2 regions of the Allobosea eneae genome follow, and region 1 is predicted to be linked to the other one. Evidence: predicted binding sites of a transcription regulator. Region 1 holds the regulator's gene; the other holds the start of a gene.
What was found. The regulator LexA, encoded in region 1, represses DNA repair genes until DNA is damaged. The targets are predictions, from matches to a motif close to TGTTCNNNNTGTGTTCNG.
Positions count from the first base shown of each region.

Region 2: ACFPOB_RS11755 (DNA recombination protein RmuC) is a predicted target of LexA. The motif match lies at 5,717-5,734, and genes of this name have one in related genera.

Region 1 is NZ_JBHSLW010000005.1:88,947-96,236, forward strand. Features, by position in the region: gene ACFPOB_RS01835 (molybdopterin molybdotransferase MoeA) at 1-1,033, shown strand, start outside; gene lexA (transcriptional repressor LexA) at 1,233-1,970, shown strand; gene ACFPOB_RS01845 (ComEC/Rec2 family competence protein) at 1,964-4,225, opposite strand; gene gltX (glutamate--tRNA ligase) at 4,396-5,814, shown strand; gene gltA (citrate synthase) at 6,084-7,290, shown strand, end outside.
Region 2 is NZ_JBHSLW010000013.1:108,652-115,941, forward strand. Features, by position in the region: gene ACFPOB_RS11730 (ABC transporter permease) at 116-949, shown strand; gene ACFPOB_RS11735 (ABC transporter ATP-binding protein) at 957-1,739, shown strand; gene ACFPOB_RS11740 (AAA family ATPase) at 1,902-2,612, shown strand; gene ACFPOB_RS11745 (OsmC family protein) at 2,654-3,163, shown strand; gene ACFPOB_RS11750 (MFS transporter) at 3,164-4,405, opposite strand; gene ACFPOB_RS11755 (DNA recombination protein RmuC) at 4,500-5,684, opposite strand; gene def (peptide deformylase) at 5,800-6,333, shown strand; gene fmt (methionyl-tRNA formyltransferase) at 6,353-7,282, shown strand.

The sequences.
Region 1 (7,290 bases):
CGCCGCCGACCTGGAGCCGGGCAAGGAGCTCAAGGTCATCGGCGGATCCGCCGCCGGCCGCGGCTTTTCCGGCCAGGTCGGGCCCGGCGAGACGGTACGCATCTTCACCGGCGCGCCAATCCCCGACGGCGCCGATGCGATCCTGATCCAGGAGCATGCCGAGGGCGTCGGCGGCCCGGTCATCCGCGTCACCAGGCCAGCGAGCAAGGGCCAGTTCATCCGCCCGGCCGGGCTCGATTTTCAGACCGGCGAGGTCCTGCTCAAGACTGGCCGCCGGCTCGACAGCGCCGCGCTCGGCCTCGCCGCCGCTGCCGGCCATCCCACGCTTTCGGTCCGCCGCAAGCCGCTGGTCGCGATCCTCGCCACCGGCGACGAGCTCGTCCTGCCGGGCGAGCCGGTCGGCCCCGACCAGATCGTCGCCTCCAACAGCTTCGCCCTCGCCGCGCTGATCAAGCAGGCAGGCGGCACGACGCTCGATCTCGGCATCGCCCGCGACAACCACCCGGATCTGGCCGCCAAGATCGACGCGGCGCGCGCCGCCGGCGCCGATGTCTTGATCACCCTCGGCGGCGCCTCGGTCGGCGAGCACGATCTGGTCCAGGCGGCGCTGAAGGCGCAGGGCATGGCGCTCGGTTTCTGGAAGATCGCGATGCGCCCGGGCAAGCCGATGATGATGGGCCGGCTCGGGCCCATAGTCGCGCTCGGCCTCCCCGGCAACCCGGTCTCCTCGATCGTCTGCGGCCATCTCTTCGCGATGCCGCTGGTCGAGGCGCTGCTCGGCGTTGTCGATCCCGAGCGCGACCGCAGCGAACCCGCCATCCTCGCCGTCGACCTGCCGGCCAATGACGAGCGCCAGGACTATCTGCGTGCCACGATCGAGACGACCGCTGGCGAGCGACGCGTCAGGCCCTTCGCCAAGCAGGATTCCTCGATGCTGGCGAACCTGTCGCGCGCCGAGGCACTGGTGGTCCGCCCGGCTTTCGCCGAACCAGCCAAGGCGGGCGATCCCTGTCGCATCATCAGGCTGCGCTAGTCGAGCCTCGCCTCCTCGCGAATGGTCATCCCGGACAAGCCGCGAAGCGGCGCCGATCCGGGATCCATTCGGTCGCCCGGGATGACAGCCCTCAAATGAACAGGTCCGGCCGCACCGATACCCTTGCGGAACACAAGGCGAACGCGTATGGTGTTCGTGCTTTGTTTCGATTCTAGCCGAAAAGGCGGACGGCGCGACCATGCTGACACGCAAACAGTTCGAACTGCTTCGCTTCATCCATGAGCGCCTGCGCGAATCCGGCGTGCCGCCCTCCTTCGACGAGATGAAGGACGCGCTCGACCTGCGCTCCAAATCCGGCATCCACCGTTTGATCATGGCGCTGGAGGAGCGCGGCTTCATTCGCCGGCTTCCGAACCGGGCGCGCGCCCTCGAAGTCATCAAGATGCCGGACGGCATCGGCGGGCCGCAGGCACAGCGCGGCCGCTTCAGCCCCTCCATCGTTCAGGGCGGCCTTGGCCAGACCCCGCCTGCCCCGGCACCAGCAGCCAATCTGACGAAGCCGCGACCACCGGCTGCCGAAGACAGCGGGCGCTCGACCGTCTCGATCCCGGTCATGGGCCGCATCGCCGCCGGCACACCGATCTCGGCGATCCAGGACCGCAGCCACAGCGTCACGATGCCGGCCGACATGCTCGGCGGTGGCGAGCATTATGCCCTCGAGGTCCGCGGCGATTCGATGATCGAGGCCGGCATCCTCGACGGCGACACCGTGGTTATCCGCAAGCAGGACACCGCCAATACCGGCGACATCATCGTCGCCCTGATCGACGACGAGGAAGCGACGCTGAAGCGGCTGCGCAAGCGTGGCTCGTCGATTGCGCTCGAAGCCGCCAACCCCGCCTATGAGACGCGCGTGCTCGGGCCCGATCGGGTCAAAATCCAGGGCCGCCTGGTCAACCTGTTGCGGCGCTACTGAAGCGCCTCCGCATCCTGTGCCTGCTCCGCAGTTGCGGGTGTCGGCGCGGGAGCGGGTTCAGGCGACGGCTTCGTTTCCGGCCGCGCCCTGGTCCACGGACGCAGGCGGGCGACCTCGTCGGCCGTATAGGCGCGCCAACCGCCGCGGGCCGCATGATAGGCGGTCGCGCCATCGCGGATGAGCGCACTGCGATCAATCAGGCGCGCGGCGCAAGGTGCTGTCCAATAGAGCGATGTCACCACGAGATCGGCGCGCTGGCAGTCCTCGACCAGTGCGATGCGGTCGCGCGTATAGGCTACCGAGCGGCCATCGGGGAGGCGGATGACGCAGCCACGGGCATCGCAGGCGGCGCCCTGGCGCAGAGCGGCGTCGTCTGGCGAGCGGGAATCGCCGTCGGCATGCAGCCATTGCGTCAGGACGAAGCGGCTCGGCTTGCCGGCCAGCACCATCTTGCCCTCCGGCCCGCGCACCAGCACACCCGAGCCGTCGCGCTCGATCAGGATGTCGGGCCGCGACGGCGCCGAGGCCAGCGCCAGTCCGCCGACCAGCGGCAATGCGGCGAGGAAGCGCAGCGCCGTCGTCCACAGGGTCAGCCAAAGCAGCGAGATCGAGAACAGGATCAGCGCCAGCGGCCCGAAGGCCGGCAGCACAATGGTCGAGCGGTCGATGCCGGCGACCCAATGGGCGAGCTGGAGCACGAGGCCCGACGCCCAGCCCATCAGCGCCCAGGCCGGCCAGTCGAGCCCGAACGGATAGGCGAGCACGCCGAAGACGGCGGCCGGCATCACGATCAGCGAGACGAAAGGCAGCGCCAGCGCGTTGCCGAGCAGGCCGAACGGGTTGAAGGTCTGGAAGTGGAAGACGCCGTAGGGCGCCGTCGCCGCGGTCGCGACCATGGTGGTCGTCAGGATGCCGACGGCCGAGAGCCAGAGCGGCCGCAGCGGCCAGGGCCAGGAGGCCGCGGCGGCATCGGGCGCTCGCTCCTGCCAGCGTTCGGCGAAGGCGATCAACGCCGCCACCGCCCCGAACGACATCTGGAAGCTCGGCCCGAGCAGCGCCTCCGGCTCGCGCAGCAGCACGATGATCGCGGCGAGCGCGAGATTGCGCATGGAGAGGGCCGGCCGGTCGACCAGGATGGCGCCGAGCATGACCAACGTCATGATCAGCGAGCGCACGGTGGCGACCTCGGCGCCGGAGAAGACACAGTAAGTGGTCGCGCCAGCCATGGCGGCGAGCGCCACGAGCTTCTTCACCGGCCAGTACAGCGCCGCCGTCTGCGACAATGCCAGCAGCGCCCGCGCCAGCCAGAAGATCGTGCCGGCGGCCAACACCATATGCAGGCCGGAGATCGAGACGATGTGGTAGATGCCGGCGGCGCGCAGGTCGTTGTTGGTCTCCTCGCTGATCAAACCGCGCTTGCCGGTTACCAGCGCTGCCGCCATCGCCCCAGCCTGCCCACCGCCGCTGGTCGCAATGCGCTCGGTCAAGGCGTTGCGGGCCTGGTCGATTGCGACCGCCCAAGCGAGCCGGCGCGGCATCGGGATGGGCGCCGGTGCGAGCGTAATCTTGCCGGCGATATTGCCGACGGCGCCGATGCCTTGGAAAAAGGCGTCGCGGGCGAAGTCATAGCCGCCTGGGCGCGCCGGACCGGGCGGCGGCAACAGGCGCGCGGTCGCGCTGATATGGTCGCCCGGCTTCAGCGTCGTCACCGGCGTGGTGACGCGCACCCGCCGCGGCCTCTGAGCCGGATCGATGCCCGGCAGGTCGGTGACCTGGATGACGATGCGCACGCCCTTCTCGCGCTGCTCCAGCGCCTCGACAAAGCCGGTGAGCTTGCCGACATGGTTGCGTGCGAGGGCAGGCGCCGCGATGCCTGCCGTTCGCCAGGTCGCCGCGGCGAAACCTGCAAAGGCCGCAGTCGCAGCGATGCAGACCGCCATGGCCGCCGGGCGCTGCCGCAGCAGCAGCGCGGCGAGTGCGCACAGCGCCAACCCGGCCAGGGGGGCGGCCAACCCCGGCTCACGATCGGCCAGGAAGTAGAGCAGCACGCCGGCGCCCATGCAGACCGGAAGCCAGTTGAACAGGCGACGACGCTCGATCTCTGTCTCGAGCGCCTGGCGGAAACGGCCGCCCCAATCCTGCAGGGAAAGCGATGCAGGCCAATGGAATCCGGCGGCACGCCGCAAGCGCGCCGGCAAGGCCAGCGCAGCGGCCCGCACCCCGCTACGGCGCTTTTCTGGCCCGTAGGAGAGCATCCGTCCCCCGTCGCGGCTGCGCGATGATCGCGCCTCCTCCCCGCAGGAGGCACTTAACGGCAGCCGGCAAGCCATGTTACAGCGGCGGCGCCGGATGTCAGCCCCGGCCGAGGCCCGCACTGCAACTGCCCTCGCCTTTTGCTTACCCGTTCCGCCGGAGCCTTCCTTTCATGAGTGACACGGTCGTCACGCGCTTCGCGCCGTCGCCAACCGGATTCCTGCACATCGGCGGTGCCCGCACCGCGCTGTTCAACTGGCTCTATGCTCGTCGTCATGGCGGCAAGATGCTGCTACGCATCGAGGACACCGATCGCGAACGCTCGACCGAAGGCGCCATCGCTGCGATCCTCGACGGCTTGGCCTGGCTCGGTCTCGATTGGGACGGGCAGACCGTCTACCAGTTCCAGCGCGCCGCCCGCCATCGCGAGGTCGCCGAGCAGATGCTGGCCGCCGGCAAGGCCTATTATTGCTATGCGACGCCGCAGGAGCTCGAGGCGGAGCGCGAGGCGGCACGCGCCGAAGGCAAGCCGTGGATCTATGACGGACGCTGGCGCGACCGCGACCCCGCGACGGCGCCCGCGGGCGTCAAGCCGGTGATCCGCCTCAAGGCCGAGCGAACCGGCGAGACCGTGGTCGAGGACGAGGTTCAGGGCCGCGTCGTCTGGCAGAACGAGAATCTCGACGACCTCGTGCTGCTGCGCTCGGACGGCAACCCGACCTATATGCTCGCCGTCGTCGTCGACGATCACGACATGGGCGTCACCCACATCATCCGAGGTTCGGACCATCTGACCAACGCCGCCCGCCAGACGCAGATCTACCAGGCGCTCGGCTGGAGCGTGCCGAGCATGTCGCATATCCCGCTGATCCACGGAGCTGACGGCGCCAAATTGTCGAAGCGGCATGGCGCGCTCGGCATCGATGCCTATCGCTCCATGGGCTATCTGCCGGTGGCGCTGCGCAACTATCTGCTCCGGCTCGGCTGGAGCCATGGCGATCAGGAAATCTTCTCCACGCAGGAGATGATCGAGCTGTTCAACCTGTCCTCGATCGGCCGTTCGCCGGCGCGCTTCGACTACGCCAAGCTCGAGAACCTCAACGGCCTTTATATGCGCGAGTCGGCCGATCACGAATTGATGACCGCGCTTAAGGCGATCTGGTCGGAGATCGGCCCGCCGCGTGGCATCGGCACGGAGCCGACCCCGGAGCTGGAAGCCAAGCTGATGGCGGCCATGCCGGGCCTGAAGGAGCGGGCCAAGACGCTGATCGAGCTGATCGACAGCGCCTCCTATCTCTACGCCCAGCGGCCGCTGGCATTGGAGCCCAAGGCGGCCGCGCTGCTGGACGAGGCTGCGCGCCAACGCATGCCGAAACTGGCGGAAAAGCTCTCGGCAGTGTCGGATTGGGCGCCGCCGCCGCTGGAGAGCGCGATCCGCGACTTCGCCGAGGAGAGCGGCGTCAAGCTCGGCCAGGTCGCGCAGCCTCTGCGCGCGGCGCTGACGGGCAAGACCACCTCGCCCGGCCTCTTCGACGTGATGGCGGTGCTCGGCCGCGACGAGGTGCTGGCCCGCCTCGCCGACGCGGCCTGAGCGCCCTCAGAAAGGCTAATGCCCGCTCGGTTGAACCCCTCGCGGAATTGGTCTAGCAACGCGCTGCGGACCGGCTGCTCCGGCTGCCGGTCCGGCATAAAAAATGCTTCAAAATCAGTCCGATGAACCCTTCCCGCTTGCCCGCCCCGACAGTCCCGTCATGGAGCCGTCATCGTGGGACGTTCGGATGACGCGGAATGCGACAGGCAGCCGGCGCCTCCGTCCGACCGGGACTATGACTGAAGAACGAGCCTGAAAGGATCGGATCCATGAGCGGAACTACCAGCCAGTTGGCTGTCGAAGGCAAGACCGTCGACATGCCGGTCAAAACGGGTTCGATCGGGCCATCGGTCATCGACATCGGCAAGCTGTACAGCCAGACCGGCATGTTCACCTACGACCCCGGCTTCACCTCGACCGCGAGCTGCGAGTCGCAGATCACCTATATCGACGGCGACGAGGGCGTCCTGCTCTATCGCGGCTATCCGATCGAGCAGCTCGCTGAACATGGCGACTTCCTCGAGACCTGCTACCTGCTGCTTTACGGCGAGCTGCCGACCGCGGCGCAGAAGGCGGATTTCGACTATCGCGTCACGCGCCACACCATGGTGCACGAGCAGATGGCCCGCTTCTTCCAGGGCTTCCGCCGCGACGCGCACCCGATGGCGGTTCTGGTCGCCTCGGTCGGCGCCATGTCGGCCTTCTATCACGACTCGACCGATATCTCCGATCCGCAGCAGCGCATGATCGCCTCGATGCGGATGATCGCGAAGATGCCGACCCTGGCGGCGATGGCCTACAAGTATACGATCGGCCAACCCTTCGTGTATCCGCTCAACTCGCTGGACTACACCTCGAACTTCCTGCGCATGTGCTTCGCCGTGCCGGCCGAGGAGTACAAGGTCAATCCGGTGCTCTCGCGGGCCCTCGACCGGATCTTCATCCTGCACGCCGACCATGAGCAGAACGCCTCGACCTCGACGGTCCGGCTCGCCGGCTCTTCCGGCGCCAATCCCTTCGCCTGCATCGCGGCCGGCGTCGCCTGCCTCTGGGGCCCGGCGCATGGCGGCGCCAACGAGGCGGCGCTGAAGATGCTCGAGGAGATCGGCAGCGTCGACAACATCCCGAAATACATCGCCAAGGCCAAGGACAAGAACGATCCGTTCCGCCTGATGGGCTTCGGCCACCGGGTCTACAAGAACTACGATCCGCGCGCCAAGATCATGCAGAAGACCACGCATGAGGTGCTGGCCGAGCTCGGCATCAAGGATGACCCGCTGCTCGACGTCGCGATGGAGCTCGAGCGCATCGCCCTGCACGACGAGTACTTCATCGAGAAGAAGCTCTATCCGAACATCGATTTCTATTCGGGCATCACCCTGAAGGCGATGGGCTTCCCGACCTCGATGTTCACGGCCCTGTTCGCGCTGGCGCGCAGCATCGGCTGGATCGCGCAGTGGAAGGAGATGATCGAGG
Region 2 (7,290 bases), on a different contig from region 1:
CCAGCTGGTTCGGGAGCCTCCTGGGCCATCCTTCGAGACGCCGCTGCGCGGCTCCTCAGGATGAGGGCTGGGGGGAGTTCCCAAACGAGTTCCGAGTGGCGATGATCACACCACGATGAGTTCAATCGAGGTCGCAGACGCCATCGACGAGAAGCCGGCCGCGCCTCCTGATCGGCCGGCTTCCCGCGTTGGCCTGCGGCTCGCCGGCCTCCTGCTGCCGGTCGTCCTCGCGATCATCTGGGAAATCCTCGTTCGCGCCGGCCTCGCCAATGGCCGGCTGATGCCGCCGCCCAGCGTGGTCGGCAAAACGCTCTGGCAGCTCGCAGTCAGCGGCGAGCTCTGGACCCATGCATGGGCGACGCTCTGGCGCGTCGGCGCCGGCTTCGGCATCGGCGCCGCCGTCGGGACTGCGCTCGGAGCTCTCACTGGCGCCCTGCCGCTGGCCCGCGGCCTGCTCGACCCGACCTTGCAGGCCCTGCGCGCCATCCCCTCGATCGCCTGGGTGCCGCTGTTCATCCTGTGGTTCGGTATCTTCGAGGCCTCGAAGGTGGCGCTGATCGCGGTCGGCGTCTTCTTCCCGGTCTATCTCGGCGTCGCCGCCGCCATTCTCTCGATCGACCGCAAGATCGTCGAGGTCGGCCGCGTCTTCCGCCTCGGCCGGCTCGCCATGGTCCGCCGCGTACTGCTGCCGGCGATCCTGCCCGACTGGTTCACGGCGCTGCGCGGCGGCCTCGGCCTCGGCTTCATGTTCGTCGTCGCCGCCGAGATCATGGGCGCGAGCGAGGGCCTCGGCTATCTCCTGGTCGACGGCCAGCAGGTCGGCCGCCCCGACACGATCATCGCTGCCATCATCGCCTTCGCCGTGCTCGGCAAGCTCGCCGACGGCCTGCTGCTCGCGCTGACACGCCCCTTCCTCGCCTGGCAGGACACCGCAAGGGACAGGCTCTGAGGGCGCGATGCTGACCTTCGACCACCTCTCCAAGACCTATGCCGACGGCACCCGCGCCCTGTCGGGCATCGACATCTCCGTCGCCGCCGGCGAGATCCTGGCGCTGGTCGGCGGTTCCGGCTGCGGCAAGACCACCCTGCTGCGCCTCGTCGCTGGGCTCGACCGGCCGAGCGAGGGCCGCATCCTCCTTGACGACGCCGCCATCACCGAGCCGCGCGCCGATGTCGGCGTGATCTTCCAGGAGCCGCGCCTGCTGCCCTGGCTCTCGGTTGCCGACAATGCCGGCTTCGGCCTCAGCCATCTGCCCGCGGCGGAGCGCAACCGCCTCGTCACCGGGGCGCTCGCTCGCGTCGGCCTCGCCGGCTATGAGGCGCGCTGGCCGCGCGAGCTTTCCGGCGGCCAGCAGCAGCGCGTTGCGATCGCCCGGGCGCTCGTCACCCGGCCGAAGCTCCTTTTGATGGACGAGCCTTTCTCGGCCCTCGACGCGACCACCCGCGCCAGCCTGCATGGCCATCTCCTCGCCCTCTGGGAGGAGAGCCGGCCGACCGTCGTGATGGTCACCCACGATGTCGAGGAAGCGGTGACGCTGGCTGACCGCATCGTGGTGATGCAGCCCAGGCCCGGCCGCATCTTCGACGAGCTCGACAACCCACTGACCCGTCCGCGCGACCGGCTCTCGCCTGCTTTCGAGGCGATCAAGCGCGAGGCGCTGCGCACGCTCGATCGCTCGCTCACCGACAGCGAGCCGCGCCAGCACAAGGCGGCCGAGAGCGCCGGCATGTGGTGGTGATGGCCGTTTGACAAAACGGACGCTTAGACCTTATGAAAGGACACGCGCCGATTTGAGCCTCAGCTTGCGGGCGCGAAACAAATGCAGCTAAAGCGCGGGAACGACGGGACGGCCTTCCGGCCGTCGGCGCTCCTTCCGCCTTCTTAATGGATGGAGCCAGTTATGTCGGCTGATCTTCACACGCTCTCCCGCTCTCCCGAAAGCGCTCTGCCGCGCCCGATTGCGGGGCAAGTCGTCGCTCTGCTCGGCGCTGCCGAGGCTCGGGCGGCGGCGCTGCGCGGCTTCGCCGGCCTGCGCGCCGACGAGGGAACTGTGCCGACGGCCGAGATCGGCCTGCTCTGCGCCCGGCCGCGCTTCTTTCCCTGGCTCAATCTCACCGAGAATCTTGCCTTCGCTCTGCCGAAGGCGAGCCCGTTCGAGCGTGAAGGCCTGATCGCCAATGTGCTGGTCCGCGTCGGCCTCGCCGCGCAGGCAGCGCAACGGCCGGATGCTCTCCCGGCCGAAGGGCTGTTGCGGCTCGCCATCGCCCGCCTGCTGCTGGTGAGGCCGCGCCTGCTGCTGATCGACGAGCCCTTTGCCGGGCTCGACAGCGAGGCGCGCGACCGGCTCGCTTCTTTCCTGCCTGAGCTCTGTACGCAGGGGCGTCCGGCCGTCGTCATCGCCACCGGCTCGGTCGAGGATGCCCTGCGCCTCGCCGACCGCATCCTCGTCCTGCCGCAGCAGCCGGGCCCGGTCGCCTTCAGCCTGGACAACCTGCTGGCACGACCGCGCGAAGAGAGCTCGGTCGGCTTCGTCGCCCTGCGCCGCGAATTGCGCCGGGCGCTCGACAAGGAAGTTCGGCATGCCGCGCCGGAGGTGGAGGCGGCCGCCTGAACCGGCTACAAGCCTGCGACTGGTGCATAAGGATAACGATCATGGACGTCACCGCGCTGCGCGCTCTGCAGGCTCCGCTCAAGGACAAGTATCGTGAGGCTCCCGATGCGGCGGTGATCACGCTGAAAGCCAAAGGCGAGCTCGACGACCAGCATATCGCCTGCAAGGTCGAGACCGGCCGGGCGATCGCGCTCGCCGGCCTGCACCCGGCAACCGGCGGCTCCGGCGCCGAGCTCTGCTCCGGCGACATGCTGCTGGAGGCGCTCGTCGCCTGCGCTGGCGTCACCTTGAAGGCGGTCGCGACCGCGCTCGAGATCGAATTGAAGAAGGGCACGGTCCGCGCCGAGGGCGATCTCGACTTCCGCGGCACGCTCGGCGTCGCCAAGGACGCCGCCGTCGGCTTCAAGGCGATCCGCCTCTCCTTCGACGTCGAGACCGACGCGCCGCAGGAGAAGCTCGACACGCTGCTCAAGCTGACCGAGCGCTACTGCGTCGTCTTCCAGACGCTGAACGTGAAGCCGGAGCTGTCGGCCAATCTCGCACGGGCCTGATCAGGCCGGCAGCGGGCGCGGCGATCCATCCGCCTCCGTCGCCTCCGGTTCCTGCGAGATCGGCGCCGTCATCGGGTCGATGATCGCAAAGGGGCGCTCGGACATTTGTTCGGGCGCGGCGCGCTGGCGGATGCGCAGCGCCGCCAGGGCTGCGAGCAGCGCGCTGATCGCGGCCATGAAATAGAGCAGCCCGTTGATGTCGAGCCGCGCCATCACCTGGGCGCCAAGCAGCGGGCCGAGCGCCGAGCCGATGCCGCTGACCAGGATCAGCCGGCCGCTGACGGCGACGACGCGGTCCTGCGGCATGCGGTCGAGCGCATGGGCGACGCAGACCGGATAGAGCGTCGACATGAAGCCCCCGAGCAGGGCGGCGACCGGGAGCACCGTGCCGAGATGGCGCGGCACGAGGTCGAGCGCGACGGCCGCGACCGAAAACCCGATCGCGAGCCCCGCCAGCACGATCCGCCGGTCGCCGCGATCGGACAAACGGCCGACCGGCACCTGGAAGGCGAAGCCGCCGAGCACCGCGACCAGCATGAACAGCGCGATCGTCTCCTGTGGGATGGCATTGCGCGCCATCCAGGCCGGGAATAGCGCATAGAAGGCGCTGCTGATCATGCCGGCGATGACGCAGCCGATCACCGAGATCGGCGCCTGCCGCGTCAGCTCGCCATAGGGCAGCGAGGCCTCCGCCGGCAGCGTCGGCGCTTCGGCACGGGTCGTGCTGACCATCACCAGCGCCAGCGCGAACAATGCGACGATGATGTTGAACGGCACGGCGGTCTCGATCGGCAGCTTGCCGATCAGCAATTGTCCGGCGGCGAGCGCCAGGAAAGTGCCGACCATGTAGATCGAGAAGATGCGGCCGCGCTGGTCCGCCGGGGCCTTGGCGTTGAGCCAGCTCTCGGTGGTGATGAACAGGCCGACGCAGCCGATGCCGATCGCCATCCGGCATAGGGACCAGCCGAGTGGCGAGACGAAAAGCGGCATCGCCGCCGTCCCGACCACGACCATGCCGGCAAAGGCGGCATAGGCCCGGATATGGCCGACGCGCTGGATCATGGGTCCGCACCAGACGGCGCCGATGGTGAAGCCGACGAAATAGGCACTGAGCACGATGCCGGTCAGCGTCGCGCCGAAGCCTTCGCTCGTCAGTCGCAGCGACAGGAACGTGTTGAAGAAGCCGTTGGCGAGCTGCACGAGGCTCGTCGCGGCGATGAGCGTTCCGATCTGAACGAGCAATTCGGCAGCCTCCGGCGCAGTCTGGGGAAGCCCCTAACTCAACGCCGGAATGTGATCTGGACATGGCGGGCCGGGTGAAGCGACCGGCGCCGCATCACTCTGCCGCCTTCAGTTTCACCGCTTTCGCGAAGGGCAGTTGCGGCTCGTTCGGGCGGGCGTCGTCGAATTCCAGTGCGCCGATCTTCTCGGCCCGGCCGGTGACCTTGCCGGCCGAGGTCTTGATCTGGGCGACGTCGTCCTGCGCCTGGCGGAAATGGTTGTCGAGCTTGTCGACGCGGTCGCCGAGCCGGCGGACATCGTCGAGCAGCTTGCCGACCTCGGACTGGATGACGCGGGCTTCCTCGCGCATGCGGGCATCGCGCACTAGCGACTGCATCAGCTGGATCGCCAGCGCGAGAAGCGAGGGCGAGACGATCATCACCCGCGCCCGGTGCGCCTTCTGGATGACATCGTCGAAATGCTCGTGGAGGTCGGCATAGATCGCCTCCGACGGCACGAAGAGCAGGGCCATGTCCTGCGTTTCGCCCGGCAGGAAATAGCGCTCGGCGATGTCCTTGACGTGCTGGCCGACATCGGCACGCACCCGGGCAGAGGCCTGCTTCCTCGCCTCGTCGCCGCGCGCCTCGCGCAGCATGGTGAAGCTCTCCAGCGGGAACTTGGCGTCGATGACGAGGCCGCGCCCGTCGCCCGGCAGGGTGACGAGGCAATCCGGCCGCTTGCCGCTCGATAGCGTTGGCTGGAACGAAAAGAACGCGGCCGGCAGTCCGTCGCGGATGATCGCCTCCATCCGGCCCTGGCCATAGGCGCCGCGCGCCTGCTTGTTGGCGAGCACGTCCTTCAGCGTCACCACCTCGCCGGTGAGCTCGGTCAGGTTCTTCTGGGCGTTGTCGATGACGGCGAGGCGCTCCTGCAGCTTGCCGAGGCTCTCATTGGTCTGACGGACATTCTGCTCCAGCCCGGCGCCGACCTGCTGGCGCAAGCCATCCATCCGCTCGGCCATGATGCGCGCGAGATCGCCCTGCCGGGTCGAGAGGATCTCGGCCATGGTCTGCATGCGGCCCATGAGCTCGGCCTGCTGCCGGTTCATCTCGGCGACCTTGTCGTCCATCTCGCGGGCACGCTCGGCCGCCAACGCCGCTTCCAGCTCGCGCCGGCGCGAGCCGCGCCAGGACGAGAGCAGCGCCAGCACAAGGAGGACGAGCGTCAGTCCGGCGAAGCCGAAGGCGGCCTCGGCCCAGCTCACGGGCCGCTCCAGCAGGACGAAGGCGATCTGGTTCATCCCGCGAGCCTACATGATTCGGCTGGCAATTCCAGAACATAAGCGGAACAGTTTGACCGCTTCCACACAAGTGCTTTATGTCGCGGCAACTCCTGAAAACGTCCCAGAGCGCCCTATGGCTATCCGCCCCCTCGTCATCCTGCCCGATTCGATGCTCCGCAAGGTTTCCGCGCCGATCGGCGACATCACGCCGGAGATCCGCAAGCTGGCGGACGACATGCTGGAGACGATGTACGACGCGCCGGGAATCGGCCTCGCCGCCATCCAGATCGGCGAGCCGGTTCGCCTCGTCACGCTCGATGTCTCGAAGAAGGCCGAGGAAGGCGAGGAGCAGCAGCGCGAGCCGATGGTCCTGATCAATCCCGAGGTGACCTGGCGCTCGGAGGAGCTCAGCTCCTATGAGGAAGGCTGCCTCTCGATCCCCGAATATTACGAGGAGGTCGAGCGGCCGGCCCGGGTCAAGGTCAGCTATCGCGATCTCGACGGCAAGGAGCGGGAGATCGAGGCCGACGGCCTGCTCGCCACCTGCCTGCAGCACGAGATCGACCATCTCAACGGCGTGCTCTTCATCGATTACCTGTCGCGGCTGAAGCGCGACCGGGTCAACAAGCGCTTCGCCAAGCAGGCGAAACGGGACAGCGCGGCCTGAGCGGCTGGAGCGTTATGGTATGAGCTTGCGCGTCATCTTCATGGGCACGCCAGATTTCGCCGTGCCTACCCTGACCGAGATCATCGGCCAGGGCCACGAGGTCGTTTCCGTCTATACGCGCGCCCCGGCGCCGGCCGGTCGCGGCATGGAGCTGCGGCCCTCGCCGGTCCAGGTCACGGCCGAACGCTTCGGCATCCCGGTGTTCTCGCCGAAGACGCTGAAGAACGCCGAGGCGGCCGAGATCATGGCCTCGCACCAGGCCGATGTCGCCGTCGTCGTCGCCTATGGCCTGATCCTGCCCAAGGCGATCCTGGAGGTGCCGGAACTCGGCTGCCTCAACCTGCATGCTTCGCTCTTGCCGCGCTGGCGCGGCGCCGCGCCGATCCAGCGCGCCATCATGGCCGGCGATGCCGAGACCGGCGTGTGCGTGATGAAGATGGAGGAGGGGCTCGACACTGGCCCCGTCGCCATGGTGGAGACGCTCGCGATCGACGGCAACGCTACGGCCGGCGACATGCACGACCGGCTCGCCGGCCTTGGCGCCGATCTGATGGTCCGGGCGCTCGCTGCGCTCAGCCGCGGCGGCCTTCGCTTCACGCCGCAGGCGGAGGAGGGCGTCACCTATGCCAGCAAGATCGGCAATGACGAGGCCAGGCTAAGCTGGAACCGGCCGGCACAGCAGGTCCATGATGTTGTGCGTGGGCTCTCGCCTTTCCCGGGCGCCTTCGTCGAGGTCGATCTCGGCAAGGGACCGGAGCGGCTGAAGCTCTTGCGCACCGCCCGCGCCGGCGGCGCGGCCGAGCCGGGCACGCTGCTCGACGACGAGGGCACGGTCGCCTGCGCGGTCGGGGCGGTTAAGCTGCTTCAGGTCCAGCGCGCGGGCAAGGGGCCGATGAGCGCCCAGGAGTTCCTGCGCGGAGCGCGCTTGTCCGCCGGATCGAAGCTCTAGTCGTGTTA